Linked DNA regions of Hyphomicrobium denitrificans ATCC 51888. The protein of the gene in region 1 interacts with the protein of each later gene in a pairwise test. Links are inferred from orthologs where the notes say so. Each region holds a gene or a part of one and is shown on either strand. Other genes may lie near its edges.

The links.
Region 2: the proteins of secD (region 1) and pheT interact in binary tests that used the Escherichia coli proteins (3 or more experiments, as listed by UniProt). The link is inferred for Hyphomicrobium denitrificans ATCC 51888 from one-to-one orthologs.

The regions. Positions count from the first base shown.
Region 1 is NC_014313.1:1,294,114-1,301,540, reverse strand. The notes cover bases 2,170-5,010. They hold secD (protein translocase subunit SecD), read right to left. Parts: upstream 4,481-5,010; coding sequence 2,858-4,480; downstream 2,170-2,857. Other genes in these bases: yajC (preprotein translocase subunit YajC), read right to left, coding at 4,568-4,903; secF (protein translocase subunit SecF), read right to left, coding at 2,170-2,845. In the rest of the region: HDEN_RS06285 (SGNH/GDSL hydrolase family protein), read right to left, coding at 1-575; HDEN_RS06280 (squalene/phytoene synthase family protein), read right to left, coding at 609-1,445; HDEN_RS06275 (Mth938-like domain-containing protein), read right to left, coding at 1,468-1,842; more of secF, read right to left, coding at 1,871-2,169; HDEN_RS06255 (ATP-binding protein), read left to right, coding at 5,112-5,975; HDEN_RS06250 (LysM peptidoglycan-binding domain-containing M23 family metallopeptidase), read right to left, coding at 6,144-7,427. UniProt on the Escherichia coli protein: Part of the Sec protein translocase complex. Interacts with the SecYEG preprotein conducting channel. SecDF uses the proton motive force (PMF) to complete protein translocation after the ATP-dependent function of SecA.
Region 2 is NC_014313.1:382,676-390,293, forward strand. The notes cover bases 3,214-6,245. They hold pheT (phenylalanine--tRNA ligase subunit beta), read right to left. Parts: upstream 5,930-6,245; coding sequence 3,497-5,929; downstream 3,214-3,496. Other genes in these bases: HDEN_RS01820 (NAD(P)/FAD-dependent oxidoreductase), read right to left, coding at 3,214-3,463; pheS (phenylalanine--tRNA ligase subunit alpha), read right to left, coding at 6,102-6,245. Outside these bases: iron exporter MbfA, read left to right, coding at 1-687; HDEN_RS01815 (lytic murein transglycosylase), read left to right, coding at 812-2,050; more of HDEN_RS01820, read right to left, coding at 2,117-3,213; more of pheS, read right to left, coding at 6,246-7,169; rplT (50S ribosomal protein L20), read right to left, coding at 7,329-7,618.

The DNA.
Region 1 (7,427 bases):
TCGCGCACGCGGACATCGGCTTTCGCAACCTCGAGCCCGCCGATCTCGAGCGTGACGACCGCGCCTTTCGGATAAGGAATGACGAAGCGCGCCGGTTCGCTGCAAGACTGCGTAAGCGCGTCCCCGCGTGGCGTTTCCGATCCGCGCGGAGCGGTCAACCATGTGCACGACAACATCTTCGCGTCTTCAATGCCTTCGACGCGAAAGATGACCGCATGGCTCGTCGGATTGATGTAGTCTTCGTAGGCGTCGCACTTGAAGCGATTATTGTTCCAGCACGTCTTGCGGTACATCGACGATGCCCAGCCGTCGGCATCGGTGCTTTGCAGCGCCCGCTCTCCGGAGAGCACAGGCGTCGAGCGCTGATCCGGGCCGAGCGAGCGATAAACCTGCCGGTGGACTTCCGTGTCACGCGGATCGGTGAAGAAGCGAAACGGGTTTTCGACGCGCCAGGCAATCGTGGCCGCCGCCTCCGCGCACCGGGGAGCCGCAACCGCTGCAAAGCTTACGACGGCGAGAAACAAAAGCGACGTGACCGCGACGCGGCGCGGTGTTGTTTGCCGGCGAGAAATCATCTGCCCCCTTCGCTTGGTCGTCAGTCGAACGCGTCAGAGCGTTCCGGTCCAATGCGCGCGTGCAATGCGCCACAAACGAGCGAGCGGTGCGATATCCATGATGTCACGGCTCGGATCGTATCCAGGCTTCTGCAAAGCGCGAAAATAGGGCTCGATGAGGGCAAGGGGCAAAAGCGCCGTCGTAAAGGCACGAGTTTTGCCCTTGAGATCGCTCTGAACTAACGCCAGGGATGACCGCGCTTCGCGGGCCAGCCATGCGATTTGCGGCCGCCAATCGGTGTCCGGCGGGACTGGAATGCGCGCCTCCGGCAGCGGTGTCCGCCCAGCCGCAAGGGCATTCGGCAACGTGCGAGCAACGCGCGTCAGTCCGCTGGCACGACTGGCCGCGTTGATCAAAGGGCCTGCGTCATCGGCCGGCCCATGCAGGATCTGCAGCGCGAACGCGAGGGGCGTTCCATCAATGACGCGAAAGCTTTTTTCCAATGCCGCATCGTCAGCAGGCGGATCGGCAAAAAGCGCCGCCATATGCGCTTCGAGATAGGCGTCGAGCGCCGGGCGCGAAAGCTCGCGGCGCCGCATGACGTCGGCGAACTGATCGAGAATGGGATTGCCGGAGAGATTGGAGGTATCGCCGCTGCCGAGCAGCGCATCGCGCCACCACGCCACGCGGATTTCGCCGAGCGCCGCATCGCTGACGATCTGACCGATGCGCGCGATCTCGCCGTCGAACGCCGCCAACGCAATCAGATCATCCCGGACGCTTACCGGAGCAAACAGCGCCGCGTAATAGCGATCCGGTGCGTTGAGGCGCGCGCTCGCACGGACGGCATCGGCGTTGGCGTTGGCGGTCGCTTCTTGGGGTTCGCGCACAGGCAGCTCTTGAACCTCAGATTTAGGGCACCGCCAGCAACGCCGCCGCGATCCGCCGCTTTTCCGCGACCAGAATGTTGTAGGTCCGAGCGGCGGCGCCCGTCGACATCGGTTCGAGCCCGATATTGGCTTTCGCGAACGCCTCGTAGATTTCCGCCGCCGGCCACACCTGATCCACGCCAGTACCAAGCAGCAGCGTAATCGGCGGCTCCAGCGAACTCAGAGCGAAGTCGAAGTCGGCGACACGAAATTCGGCCGCCGCCGTCGCGTTCCAGGCAAAAATGCCGTTCGGCAGGCACAAAATCGAACCGCGATGGCTCATGTCCGCAAAACGAAAGCCGCCGTTACCATAGGCGGTAACGGCGATCTCATACGGATATCGGGGACCTGTTTCCATCGGAGCACCACCGCTCCCGTCGCGGTCTTCAGGCCTTGGCTTTTGTTTTTGACGTAGCAACGGCCTTCGCCGCCAAGTCGCTCCAGTCCCGCTTGACGCCGAGGTAGCCGAGTAGCGGCGCCGCGATGAAAATCGACGAATAGGTGCCGATCACGACGCCCAGCAGCATCGCGAGATTGAAGTTCCTGATCACCTCGCCGCCGAAGACATAGAGCGAAATAAGCACAGCAAGTGCCGTCATGCCGGTCAGGATGGTGCGAGACAGCGTCTCGTTGATCGACAGGTTCAAAAGCTGGTTCAGTTCCATCTTTTTGAACTTGCGCAGGTTCTCGCGGATGCGGTCTGACACAACGACGGTGTCGTTCACGGAATAGCCGAGAATGGTAAGCAGTGCCGCCACCGTCGACAGGTCGAACTCGAACTGAAACAGCGCAAAAATACCCACCGTCACGATGACGTCGTGCGATAGCGCCAGCACCGCACCCAGTGCGAATTGCCACTCAAACCGGAACCAAACGTAGGCGACGATCGCCAGAATACCGGCCGCGACGGCAATGAAACTCGTCATGCGCAGTTCGCTCGACACCGCTGGGCCAACGACCTCGACACGGCGCTCGACATAGGTCTCCGACGTGGCATCGACGACCTTCTTCAAGGCCGCCTGCTGCTCCGCTTCTCCGCCGGGCTGCTCCTCAAGACGAACGAGCACGTCGTCGGGGCTGCCGAATTCCTGAATCTGGACGCTGCCGACGCCGATGCTATTCAGCTTCTCGCGCAAAGCGCTGATGTCGGCGTTGCCACTCTTCGTCTTGAGTTCGATCAGCGAACCGCCTTTGAAGTCGACGCCATAGTTCAGGCCCTTGATGCCGATCAGCCCGATCGACACGACCATCGCGATGATGGAGAGGACCAGCGCCGGCCCTTTGACCTTCATGAACGGCAAGTTCAGGTCATGGGGGAAGAAGTCGAATCCCTTGAAGACCGGTATCAATCTCATAAGCACTGCGCAGGTCTCCTAGACGGGAACGTAGATCGCACGGCCCTTGGGCTGGGCCCTGAGCCAGTACGAGATCAGCAGACGGACGACGGTCACGGATGCGAAAATCGAGGTCAAGATGCCGATCGTCAGCGTCACGGCGAAACCGCGGATCGGGCCCGAGCCGAGCCAGAACATGATGATGGCGCAAGCCAGCGTCGTCAGCTGACTGTCGAGAATAGTCACGTATGCGCGCTGGAACCCGGCATCGATCGCAGAAACCGGCATTTTGCCGAGCCGCAATTCTTCGCGAATACGCTCGTAGATGAGAACGTTGGCATCGACGGCCATGGCGACGCCGAGCACCAGACCGGCAATACCCGGTAGCGTCAGCACCGCTCCGATCATCGTCATCAACGCCACTGTCAGAATCAAGTGAACGAGTAGACCGACGCAGGCAAAAATGCCGAACGTGCCGTAGTAGAGGATCGTTAGAATAACGACCGCGATGCCGCCGACGACGCCGGCGAGCTTACCGGCCGAGATCGAGTCTGCACCCAACGATGGACCGACTGTCCGTTCCTCGACGATCGTGAGTTTTGTCGGCAGCGAACCCGAGCGCAACTGAACGGCGAGCGTGTTCGTACCTTCGACCGTGAAGCTCCCCGAGATCTGGCCCGAACCGCCAAGGATGGGCTCGCGAATGACAGGAGCGGACAGCACCTTGTCGTCGAGAACGATCGCGAACGGACGACCAACATGATCTTTGGTGAAGTTGGCGAACTTGCGCGCGCCGATCTGGTTGAAGCGGAAGTTGATGACCGGCTCGCCGTTGCGGCTGTCGAAGCCTGGCTGCGCATCGGCGAGGTCGGCGCCCTGCACGACGGGCTGCTCGCGCAGCAGATACTCGCCGCTGCTCTCTCCCTTGTCGCCCGGATAGATCTTGAAGCCCGTCGGCACCTTCGTCATTTTGGCTTCATCGCCGGACATGGACGGGTGTACCTCATGGAAGGTGAGCTTCGCCGTTTCGCCGATGAGCTTCTTGAGATCGGTGGTGTCTTTCAAACCCGGAAACTGAATGAGAATGCGGTCGGCGCCTTGGCGCACGATCGTCGATTCCGAGGTTCCGAGATTGTTGACGCGCCGGTTGATCGTTTCGATCGATGCCGAGGCGGCATTCGCGACACGCTGCCGAAGGCCCTGATCGCTTTCCTTGATGACGATCGTTCCCGGTTCTGTTCCCGAAGACACCTCAACGTCGTAAGCACCCGCTCCGAGTAGGGCATTGCCGATCGGCTGCCTGACCTTGTTGAGAGCCTTGAGCGCGGCGGCTTGTTCCTCCGGCTTCGCAAGTTTGACGACGAGCTGCGTCAAGCCCTGAGTGCCGATACCCGTAAAGCCGATCTTCGCGTCACGAAGCTCCTTACGGGCTTCATCGCGCAGGTTGTTGATCCAGTCCTTTTTGATTTCGTCCTGGTCCATGGCGAGCAGAAGATGCGCGCCGCCCTGTAGGTCGAGACCGAGCGTCAACTGCTGTTTCGGCATGAAGGACGGCCATGACTGCACGGTTTCCTTCGGGAAGAAATTCGGCAGCGCCACGAGCAGACCGGCAAGACAGGTCAGCAGAGTGGCTATAATTTTCCAGCGAGTGAAGTGCAGCATGGCAAGGATCTCGAATCTTCAAAAGTGCGGGCAAGGCAGCTTGGTGCGAAGACCGCACGCTATAGTCGCACGCGATCGGTGCTTAAATCACGTTGCGTCTTTGACAGGTTCGCCCTTGGAGCGCACCTCGAGCAGCGTACCCTTCACGACTCGCACCCGGAGGTTTTCAGCGAGTTCAACCTCGATTTCGTCGCTCGATTCGGAGACTTTCAGCACCTTGCCGACCATTCCACCCGACGTGATGACCGTGTCGCCCCGGCGTACGGCATTCACGCGCGCACGCAGTTCCTTGGCGCGTTGCGACTGCGGACGGATCAGGAAAAAATAAAAGATGCCAAGCATCAGGATCATCGGGATCAGAAGACCACCGAAGGGCTCCATGGGGCTTGCAGCGGCTTGAGCGTACGCGGGTGTCGTAAACATCTGCTGGTAGATTCCTCTGGATGAGATTGGAATAAACACCCCTGCCCCGGGCCCGTCGGGCTCAGGGGAGCGCTCAATCAAATTCGGGGCGGACTATAGTGTTCGCTATCCTATTTGCAACCACAGAGCGGCGCCATTGTTTGGCGTTGGCATCTGCGGATGTAGCGATTAAACAAGCTGTTTCCAATAGATAGCTGCTGGATTTTAGATGAGCGACACTGACGCAATAAGGCCACTGCTGGAACGGATCGCCGTCGCGTTGGAACGTCTCGGGCCGCCAGCCGCAGAAACTCCCGATTTCGAAGCGGCCGACGCGTTTGTCTGGCACGCCGAGCCCGGCCGCTTCGAGCCGGTTCCTGAGGTCAACCGCGTGCCGCTCGCCCTTCTCAAGGGTATCGATCACACGGCTGGCATTCTGCTCGACAACACCCGCCGGTTCGCCGCCGGACTATCCGCCAACAACGCGCTGCTCTGGGGCGCGCGCGGCATGGGCAAATCGAGCCTCGTCAAAGCCGCGCATGCCGACGCGTTGGGCCGCTATGGCAAACTCAAACTGATCGAGATTCAGCGCGAAGACATCGACTCGCTGCCGCAGTGCCTGTCGTTTCTCAAGGCTGCGCCCTATCGCTTCATCGTCTTCTGCGACGACCTTTCGTTCGACCACGACGATACGAGTTACAAATCCTTGAAGGCCGTTCTCGAGGGCGGCATCGAGGGGCGGCCGAAGAATGTGCTTTTCTACGCCACATCGAACCGCCGGCATCTGATGCCTCGCGACATGATCGACAACGAGCGCGCGACGGCGATCAATCCCGGCGAGGCGACGGAGGAAAAGGTTTCACTGTCGGACCGCTTCGGTCTGTGGCTCGGTTTTCATAACGCCAGCCAGGATGACTATCTGACGATGGTCCGCACCTACGTCACGCATTTCAAACTGAAGATCGACGACAAGGAACTCGAGCGCGACGCGCTCGAATGGTCGACGACGCGCGGCGCACGCTCCGGCCGCGTTGCCTGGCAATACGTCCAGGACCTCGCCGGTCGCCTCCAAACCCCCACCGACAAAATCTGATTTTACGGCTCCGACGCACTTGGCGGCCGGTGCCCCATCTAATGCGCTCGGCGGCCGGCTCCGCGAAGCGGAGTCGCCGAGCGCAAACAAAAAAGAAGCCGGATCAGATGATCCGGCCTCCTCGTTTCCCTCAGTGCCAGCGCTTAGTCCCCACGCTAGGTCGTAACGTCAGAGTTTCTCGAGATAGGGTGTCGGGTCCACCGGCCTCGATCCTTGACGTAGTTCGAAATGCACCTGCGGCTGATCGACGGACCCTGTCTTGCCCGCTTTGGAAATGACCTGACCGCGTTTCACCTTGTCGCCGCGCTTCACGAGCAGCTCGTCGTTGTGGGCGTAGGCCGTCACCCAGCCGTTGTCGTGACGAAGCAACACGAGATTGCCGTAGCCTTTGAGTTCATTGCCGGAGTACGCGACGACGCCCGACTCGGCAGCATGAACTTCTGTGCCGAGCGGCACGGCGAGATTGATGCCGTCGTTGTGCGTGCCGTCGGGACGTCCACCGAATCCAGCGATGACGCGGCCCGTCGTCGGCCAACGCAGCTTGACGCTGTCGGCAACGGCCGATGCTGCAGCCGGAGCCGCCAGCGCAACCTTCTGCTCGGCCTTCGCCGGAGCAGCCTCAGCGACAGGCGGCGCACTGGCCGGAGGTTCGGACAAAGCAACCGAAGGCGCCGGAGCGGCGGGTGCTGCGGGAGCCGCATCGGTGGCCTTGCCAGTATCCGTCAATGCCGCGACGCGACGTTCGCTATTGATGATCGTCGGTCGCGTCGAAAGCGACTGCCCGTAGGCAGGAATATCCGACCCCTTCTCGGTCGCGGCCAGCGGCGGAACGATCGCCGCCGGAGCATTGTCGGCGACGCTTGCGGGAGCGGCAGGAGCCGGCTGTGACGCAGGCATGTCAGCGCCTGATCGGCCTGGCACCTTCAGCACGACACCCGGCTTCACGCGACGCGGGTCGGCGATACCGTTGACCTGCTGCAGTTCCGCGAACTTCACATTGTGCGCGCGTGCGATGCCGTAAAGCGACTCGCCCGCCTTCACCGTGTACGTCGAATTATAGTTGGCGGCGACGTCGTGCGGCGGCTCAGCCAGCGGAGCCGGTGCGGGACGCGCCGATTCAACCGCCTTCGCAGCGGCAACGCTGCTACGCGACGAACGCGCTCCGCTAGAACTCGGCAGAATGAGCTTCTGCCCCGGATGGACATTCGGATTGCTCAGCGAGTTGGCCGACATCAGCTCGGCGAGCGAAACATGATGCGCGCGCGAGATCGAATAGAGCGTATCCCCCGGCTGCACGATGATTTCATTGCCGTTGAGCGCCGCCTGCATCGCGGGTCGCGCGCTCGGCGCGGAGTCAGAACGCGCTCGCCCGAACGGCTTCGGCTCGTACGATTTCGCCGGAGCCGAGTAAGCCGGAGGCGGATTGTACGCCGGCGGCGAATAGGACGGAGC
Region 2 (7,618 bases), 910 kb from region 1 along the record:
GTGCGGCCGCTCGGCATCGAGAAAGTGCGGCGGCAGGCAGAAGAGATCGAACTCGAAACGCGTAACTTCTATCGTGCGGCCATTGCGCAAATTTCGGATGCCGAAGTGCGCAAGCTGATCGGCGATCTCATCGTTGCGGAAGACCGGCATCTCGGCCTCGCGCAGCACATCTCAGAGGTGGAGCTGACGTCGACGGCGAAGTCGGTCGAGGAGCAGGCGGCACGTCGCACGTTTGTGCTCCAGTATGTGCAACCCGGTTTGACGGGTCTGATCGACGGGTCGGTCTCGACGCTGGCGCCGATCTTCGCGGCGGCGTTTGCCACGCATAACACCTGGCAGACGTTTCTCGTCGGCATCGCTGCGTCGATCGGTGCGGGTATCTCGATGGCGTTCGCGGAAGCGCTGGCGGATGACGGCAACATTTCGGGTCGCGGCAGTCCGTGGGTGCGCGGCGGAGTCACGGGGCTGATGACGGCGCTGGGCGGACTTGGTCACACGCTGCCGTATCTGATCCCGAATTTCTGGACCGCGACGTCGGTCGCAATCGTCGTCGTGTTCATCGAGCTTTGGATTATTGCGTTTGTCCGTGCGCGGTTCATGGACACGAAATTCTTCAGGGCGGCGCTGGAAGTCGTGGTCGGAGGCCTGCTCGTTTTCGCGGTCGGAATCCTGATCGGCAGCGCCTAGCGTGCCGATTGCTTGGGCTCGATGCGCGTCAAGCAGATGTTAGCCTCATTCAGGCCATAGTGTCTTGACCCATTCCGGTCTGCCGACACAGTGACGGCGACACACAACCCTCCGAAGGCTTTCCATGCGCGCAGGTTTTTTGATCTTTTCGATCGCAACGATGGCGTTTGCGTCAATGTCCGGCGCGGCGTTCGCGGAAGCCACGCCACCGCCTCCGGCCAATAAGCGCAACTGCCAGAACACGGTGCCGTTTCAGCGCTGGCTCGCCGATTTCAGACGGGAAGCGATCGCCGAAGGCATCCATGCGGGAACGATCGATGATGCGATCGGCGGCATGACGCCCGACATGAGCGTCGTCGCGCGCGACCGCAAGCAAGGATTCTTCTCGCAGACGTTCATCGACTTCTATTTCAAGCTCGCGACCAACGGCCGCGAGAAAATGGGCAAGTCCTATCTGCAGCGTTACAAGTCGATCTTCGATCGCGCGGAACAACAGTATGGCGTGCCGGGCGCTGTCATCACCGGCTTCTGGGCGCTCGAGAGCGACTTCGGCGGCGGCATGGGAAATCTGTCCGTCATGCGCTCGCTGGTGACGCTCGCCTGGGATTGCCGTCGCGGCGACTTCTTCCGCAACGAACTGAAAGCCGCGCTGAAGATCATCGAACGCGGCGATCTCACGGCGGACCAGATGATCGGATCGTGGGCGGGTGAACTTGGGCAGACGCAGTTCCTGCCGCAGCACTACTACAACTACGGCGTCGACTATGACGGCGACGGTCGCGTCGATCTGATCCGCGATATTCCGGACATCATCGGATCGTCGGCGAACTTCATCGCGTCGATGGGTTGGAAGCGGGGCGAGCCGTGGCTGGAACAGGTTCGGGTCACGAAGGAGCTGCCGTGGGAAAAGGCCGATCTCACCGTTTTGCTCCCGCGATCGCAGTGGGTCGCGTGGGGTGTCGAAGGTGTTGGCCACAGGTTGCCGTCGGACGATCTCCAGGCGTCGCTGCTGCTGCCGATGGGGCGTAACGGCCCGGCTTTCCTCGCGTACAATAATTTCCGTGTCTACACGCAGTGGAACCAGTCGCTGACCTATGCGACGACGGCGGCGCATCTGGCGGCGCGCATGACGGGTGCTCCGAACCTCAGCCGCGCGAGCGGAAATGTTCCGTCGCTCGGCTACGAGCAGACGAAAGAGCTGCAGGCGCTTCTGAAGCGGCGCGGCTTCGACGTCGGCGAGGTCGACGGCAAGCTCGGAGCGGGAACGCGCAAGGCGGTCAAGGAAATGCAGATCAAGCTGGGCTTCCCGGCTGACAGCTATCCGACGTCGGAACTGCTGACGGCGCTGCGCGGGCGGAGCTGATCGTTTTGCTTGGCGTTGCCGGCCCTCCTTCGTCGAGCCGGCCGGCAATGCCGAAGACAATGTCGCCTAGTGCAGCTTGACCTGCGGTTCGGTGCGCCGGGTCAGGAGGCGAGCCAGCGAGTCGAGCGCAACCTTGATCGGCCCATGCAGCGCAACCTCGTGCATCTTGTAGAGCGAGCGATACATAATTTTCGCGAACCAGCCCTCGATGCGTAGCGACTTGCCGGAGACGAAGCCCATCAGGTTGCCGACTGTCGAATATTTGCCGAGTGACACGAGCGATCCGAAATCGCGATACTTGAACGGTGCGAGCTTCGTCTCGCCGTGCATGCGGCGCTGGATCTGGCGGACGAGGTGGCTCGATTGCTGGTGCGCGGCCTGGGCGCGCGGCGGGATGGGCGCGGTGTCGCCATCCGGCACGAGGTAAGCTGCATCGCCAATGACGAAGATGTTGTCGTCTTTCGTCGTTTGCAGGCTCGGGCGCACGATAAGCGTGTTGCTGCGGCTGACTTCCAAGCCGTCGAGTTTCGACAGAACTTCCGGTCCTTTGACACCTGCGGCCCAGACGACAAGCTCGGAAGGAATGAAGTCGCCGTTGGCGAGGGTCACGCCTTGATCGGAGACGTTCGTCACCGGGCTTCCGGTGCGTACGTCGACGCCAATGCTCTTTAAGATATTCGTGGTCGCCGTCGAAAGTCTTTCAGGCAGCGCCGGCAGAATGCGCGGAGCGGCTTCGATCAGCGTGATCTTGAAGTCGTTTTCGGGGTCGATCTTGTCGAGGCCGAAGTCAACGAGGCCGCGCGCTGCATGGTGCAGCTCGGCGGAAAGCTCGGAGCCTGTTGCGCCGGCGCCGATGATCGCGACGTGGAGCTGGCCGGGCCGCACGGGGCCCTGCTGCGCGTAGGCGCGGACGCAGGCGTTCAAGAGGCGGCGATTGAAACGCCGCGCCTGCTCGGGCGTGTCGAGCGTGATCGCGTGTTCCTTCACGCCAGGTGTGCCGAAATCGTTCGAGATGCTGCCGACCGCGATGACGAGCGTATCGTACGGAAACCAGCGATCCGGCGTAATCTCGCGGCCATCTTCGTCGTGAGTTGCGGCGAGGTGCACGCGCTTGTTGGCGCGGTCGAGGCCGATCATTTCGCCGTAGCGGTAACGGAAGCCGTGCCAGTGACCCTGCGCCTGATACGCCAGCTCGTGGCGGCCGGTGTCCATGCTGCCGGCGGCGATCTCGTGCAGCAGCGGCTTCCAGATATGCGTGCGCGATTTGTCGACCAGCGTGATCTCGGCTTTGCCCTTTTTGCCGAGCTTGTTGCCGAGCTGGGTTGCGAGTTCCAAGCCGCCCGCGCCGCCACCGATGATGACGATCTTATGCAGCCCAGTCGTCGCGTCGGAAGTGGGTGCAGTAGCCGTCATGGTCATCTCCAGCGTTACGTGTGGGGCTGTCCTTCAGGACCGAAGTTCGGCGCCGGTCGCTTTTTTAACATCCGCCACTATTTTTTTGACAATTGTCTCTATGGCCTGATCCGTAAGTGTTTCGTTTCCGGGCTGCAGAGTTACTTCGATCGCGACCGACTTTCTGCCCTCGGCCGCGAGGTTGCCGCCTTCGAAGACGTCGAAAATGTTGACGTTGCGGATCAATGTCTTATCGGCGTTGAGCGCGGCCTTGATGACGTCACCGGCGGCCACGTCCTTCGCCACGACGAACGCCAGGTCGCGTTTGACAGGCAACAGATCGGATGCCGCCAGCGCGGGCTTGGCGCGCGACTTTTTCTTTTCCGGCGGCAGGGCGTCGATGAAGATTTCGAACGCCGCGACAGGAGCCTCGACGTCGAGGGCCTTGAGCGTCGCCGGGTGGACCTCGCCGAAGTAGGCGAGCACGGTTTTGGGTCCGAGCCGGAGCGTGCCGGAGCGTCCCGGATGATACCAGGGTGGGCAGTCACGCGTGATCTGGGCTTTGCTGGCGTCGATGCCGAGGGATGCCAAGGCTGCAACGACATCGGCTTTGACGTCGAAGACGCCGACGGGTTCGCCCGAGCCGCTCCATTGCCGGCCGGCGCCGCTGATGCGGGCGGTTCCGGCGCGCACGGCCGCGGCGCTCAGATACTGGTCTTCCGGTTTTTCGCCGCGATAGGCTTGGCCAAGCTCGAACAGCGCAACGTCCGAAGCGCCGCGATTGCGATTGCGGGTGACGGCGGTCAGCAGTCCGGGCAGCAAGCCGGGACGCATCGAGGACAGTTCCGTTGAGATCGGATTGGCGAGGTCGAGCGCTTCCGCGCCGCCGCCGAAATGCTTCGCCTGATCCTTCGGGATGAAGCTCCAGGTGACGGCTTCGACGAACCCGCGCGACGCAAGCAGGCGGCGGGCACGGCGCGCACGCTTCTGCTTTTCGGTCAGCACGGGCCGCGCGACGCCGTCGAGGCGCGGCAGCGGCGTTGCGGGAATGAGCTCGAGACCGGCGATGCGCACGATCTCTTCGACGAGATCGGCCGGTCCATGCACGTCGGGACGCCAAGTCGGCACGGTGACTTTCGCGGCGCTCGGTTCGCCTTCGATCCTGAAGCCGAGAGCCGTCAGGATTTTCGCGATCTCGGCTTCGGGAAGCTTGACGCCGGTCAGCTTCGCGACGCGCGCGAAGTCGAATGCGATCACGCGATTTTCGATCGGTTCCTTGCCAGCGACCTTGGCTTTCGATGCCTCGCCGCCGCAGAATTCTAGGATCATGTCGGTTGCGAGATCGAGCCCGGGGCGAACGGATGCCGGATCGACGCCGCGTTCGAAGCGGTAGCGCGCATCGCTCTGAAGGCCGGTTTTGCGGCCGGTGGCGGCGGTGCGCACGGGATCGAACCAGGCGCTTTCGATCAGGACGGCGGTCGTCTCGGGCGTGCAGCCCGTCGACTCTCCGCCCATGATGCCGCCGAGACCGAGCGGGCCGCTATCGTCGGCGATGACGCACATGGTGCTGTCGACGGCGTATTCCTTGCCGTCGAGTGCGAGGAATTTCTCGCCGGATTTTCCGAGGCGGGCGTGGATTGCGCCTTTGAGCTTGTGCGCGTCGTAGACGTGCAGCGGACGGCCGCGATCGAGCGAAATGTAATTCGTGACGTCGACAAGGGCGTTGATCGGGCGCAGGCCGACGGCCTTCAAACGGTTTTGCAGCCAATCAGGCGATGCGCCGTTCGAGACGTTGCGGATCGTGCGCGCCGCGAATACCGGGCAGGCGTTGGCCGTGTCAGCCGAGAAGTCGAGCTTCACCGGAATGGCGCAGTCGAACGCTTCCTTGATGGCTTTGAGTTTCGGCTCGGGTTTCAACGATCCGAGACCGGCGGCGGCGAGATCGCGTGCGATGCCGCGCACGCCCGTGCAGTCGGGGCGGTTCGGCGTGAGCTTCACTTCGATGACAGGATCGTTGAGGCCGGCCGCGTCAATGTAGCGTTCGCCGACTTTGCTCGCCCATTCGGCGGGCAGATCGAGAATGCCGGCGCTATCGTCGGCGAGTTCGAGTTCGGCGGCCGAGCACATCATGCCGTTCGAGACGACGCCGCGGACGGGTTTCTTCTCGAGCGTGATCTTCGAACCGGGAATGTAAGTTCCGAGCGGTGCGAAGACCGATACGAGGCCAGCGCGTGCGTTCGGCGCGCCGCAGACGACCTCCATCAGCGGCTGGCCCTTGGCGATCTCGACCTGCACGACCTGCAGCTTGTCGGCGTTCGGATGCTTCTTGGCTTCGACGATGCGCGCGATCACGAAAGCGCCGAGCGCCTTCGCCGGGTCTTCGATGGCTTCGACTTCAAGACCGATCGCCGACAACGTCGTCTCGATCTCGTCGAGCGAGGCGTTGGTATCGAGATGATCCTTGAGCCAGGAGAACGTGAATTTCATTGTTCGTCATCCTCGAGCGTCTGAGCCCCCGCGAGGACGTTCGGGGATCCAGCATAAGAGTTGTCGCAGACGCCATATTGTGCCGTTGGCGCGTTTTGCGCTGGATTCCCGGCCTTCAACGCACACGATGTGTGCGCTCGGCCGAGAATGACGATGTGATCTGCTGCCATCATCACGCTGATAGTCCGCCGCCGAGGGTGGGGACGTCGAGGGTGGAGAAGCCGTAGTGGCTGAGCCAGGTCAGGTCGCCGGAGAAGAAGGCGCGGAGATCGGGGATGCCGTATTTCAGCATCGTCAGGCGGTCGAGGCCGACGCCGAACGCGAAGCCCTGATATTTCTCGGGATCGAGGCCGCAGTTCCTCAGCACGTTCGGATGCACCATGCCGCAGCCAAGAATTTCGAGCCACTGACCGGGCTTGCCGATCGCCTCGGCGCCGATGTCGACTTCCATCGACGGTTCGGTGAACGGGAAGTGCGAGGCGCGGAAACGCATCTTTACTTCGTCGACCTCGAAGAACGCCTTGCAGAATTCCTGCAGCACCCATTTCAGGTGGCCCATGTGGGTCTTCTCGTCGATGACGAGGCCTTCGACCTGATGGAACATCGGCGTGTGCGTCTGATCGCTGTCGCAGCGATAGACGCGGCCCGGCGCGATGATGCGAAGCGGCGGTTTCTGCGAAACCATCGTGCGGATCTGAACGGGGCTCGTGTGCGTGCGCAGAAGCAGGCGCGACCCGTCGGGCTTCGGCGAGAAATAGAATGTGTCGTGATCCTGCCGCGCCGGATGGTCGGCCGGGATGTTCAGCTTGTCGAAGTTCATCTCGTCCGTTTCGATGTCCGGACCTTCGGCGACCCTGAAGCCCATATCGGCGAAGATTTCGATGACTTCGTCGAGGACCTGGCTGACGGGATGAATTCGGCCATCGGCGACGGAACCGGGGCGAACGGGAAGCGTGACGTCGGCGCGCTCGGTTTTCAGCCGTTCATCGAGCGCCGCGGTTTCAAGCGTTGCCTTGCGTTCGTCGAGCGCAGTCGAGATCTTGCCTTTGAGGGTGTTGACCGTCTGGCCGAAGGTCTTGCGCTCTTCCGGCGGGAGCGAGCCGAGCTTGCTCATCAGCTCTGAGACGCGGCCTTTTTTTCCAAGTGCCGAAACGCGGACGGCATCCAGAGCGGCGAGATCTTTGGCGCCGTCGATTTCGGCGACTAATTCGCCTTCAAGCTTATTCAGGTCTTGGCTCATGGCACGTCCGACGTCGGTGAGATGGCTGGATTGGCCAATTACCAACGTCATCCCCGCGTAGGCGGGGATCCGTCCAAGTGTCTTTCGCGCAGTTCGGTCCGGCTTGGATGGATCCCGGCCTTCGCCGGGATGACGTCAGCGCAGTAAAGCGAAGGCGATTTAGGCCGCCTTCTTGACCTTGTCCTGGTCAGCTTTAGCGACGGGCGAGGCGGCGGCTTTCGCGGCCTTGTCGACGAGCGCCTTGAAGCCTGCGGGATCGTTGATCGCGATGTCGGAAAGGACCTTGCGATCGACTTCGATGCCGAGGTTCGTCAGGCCGTTGATAAAGCGGCCGTAGGTCAGGCCATGCTCGCGAACGGCGGCGTTGATGCGCTGAATCCAGAGAGCGCGGAAGTTGCGCTTGCGACGCTTGCGGTCACGATAGGCGTACTGCTGCGCCTTCTCGACTG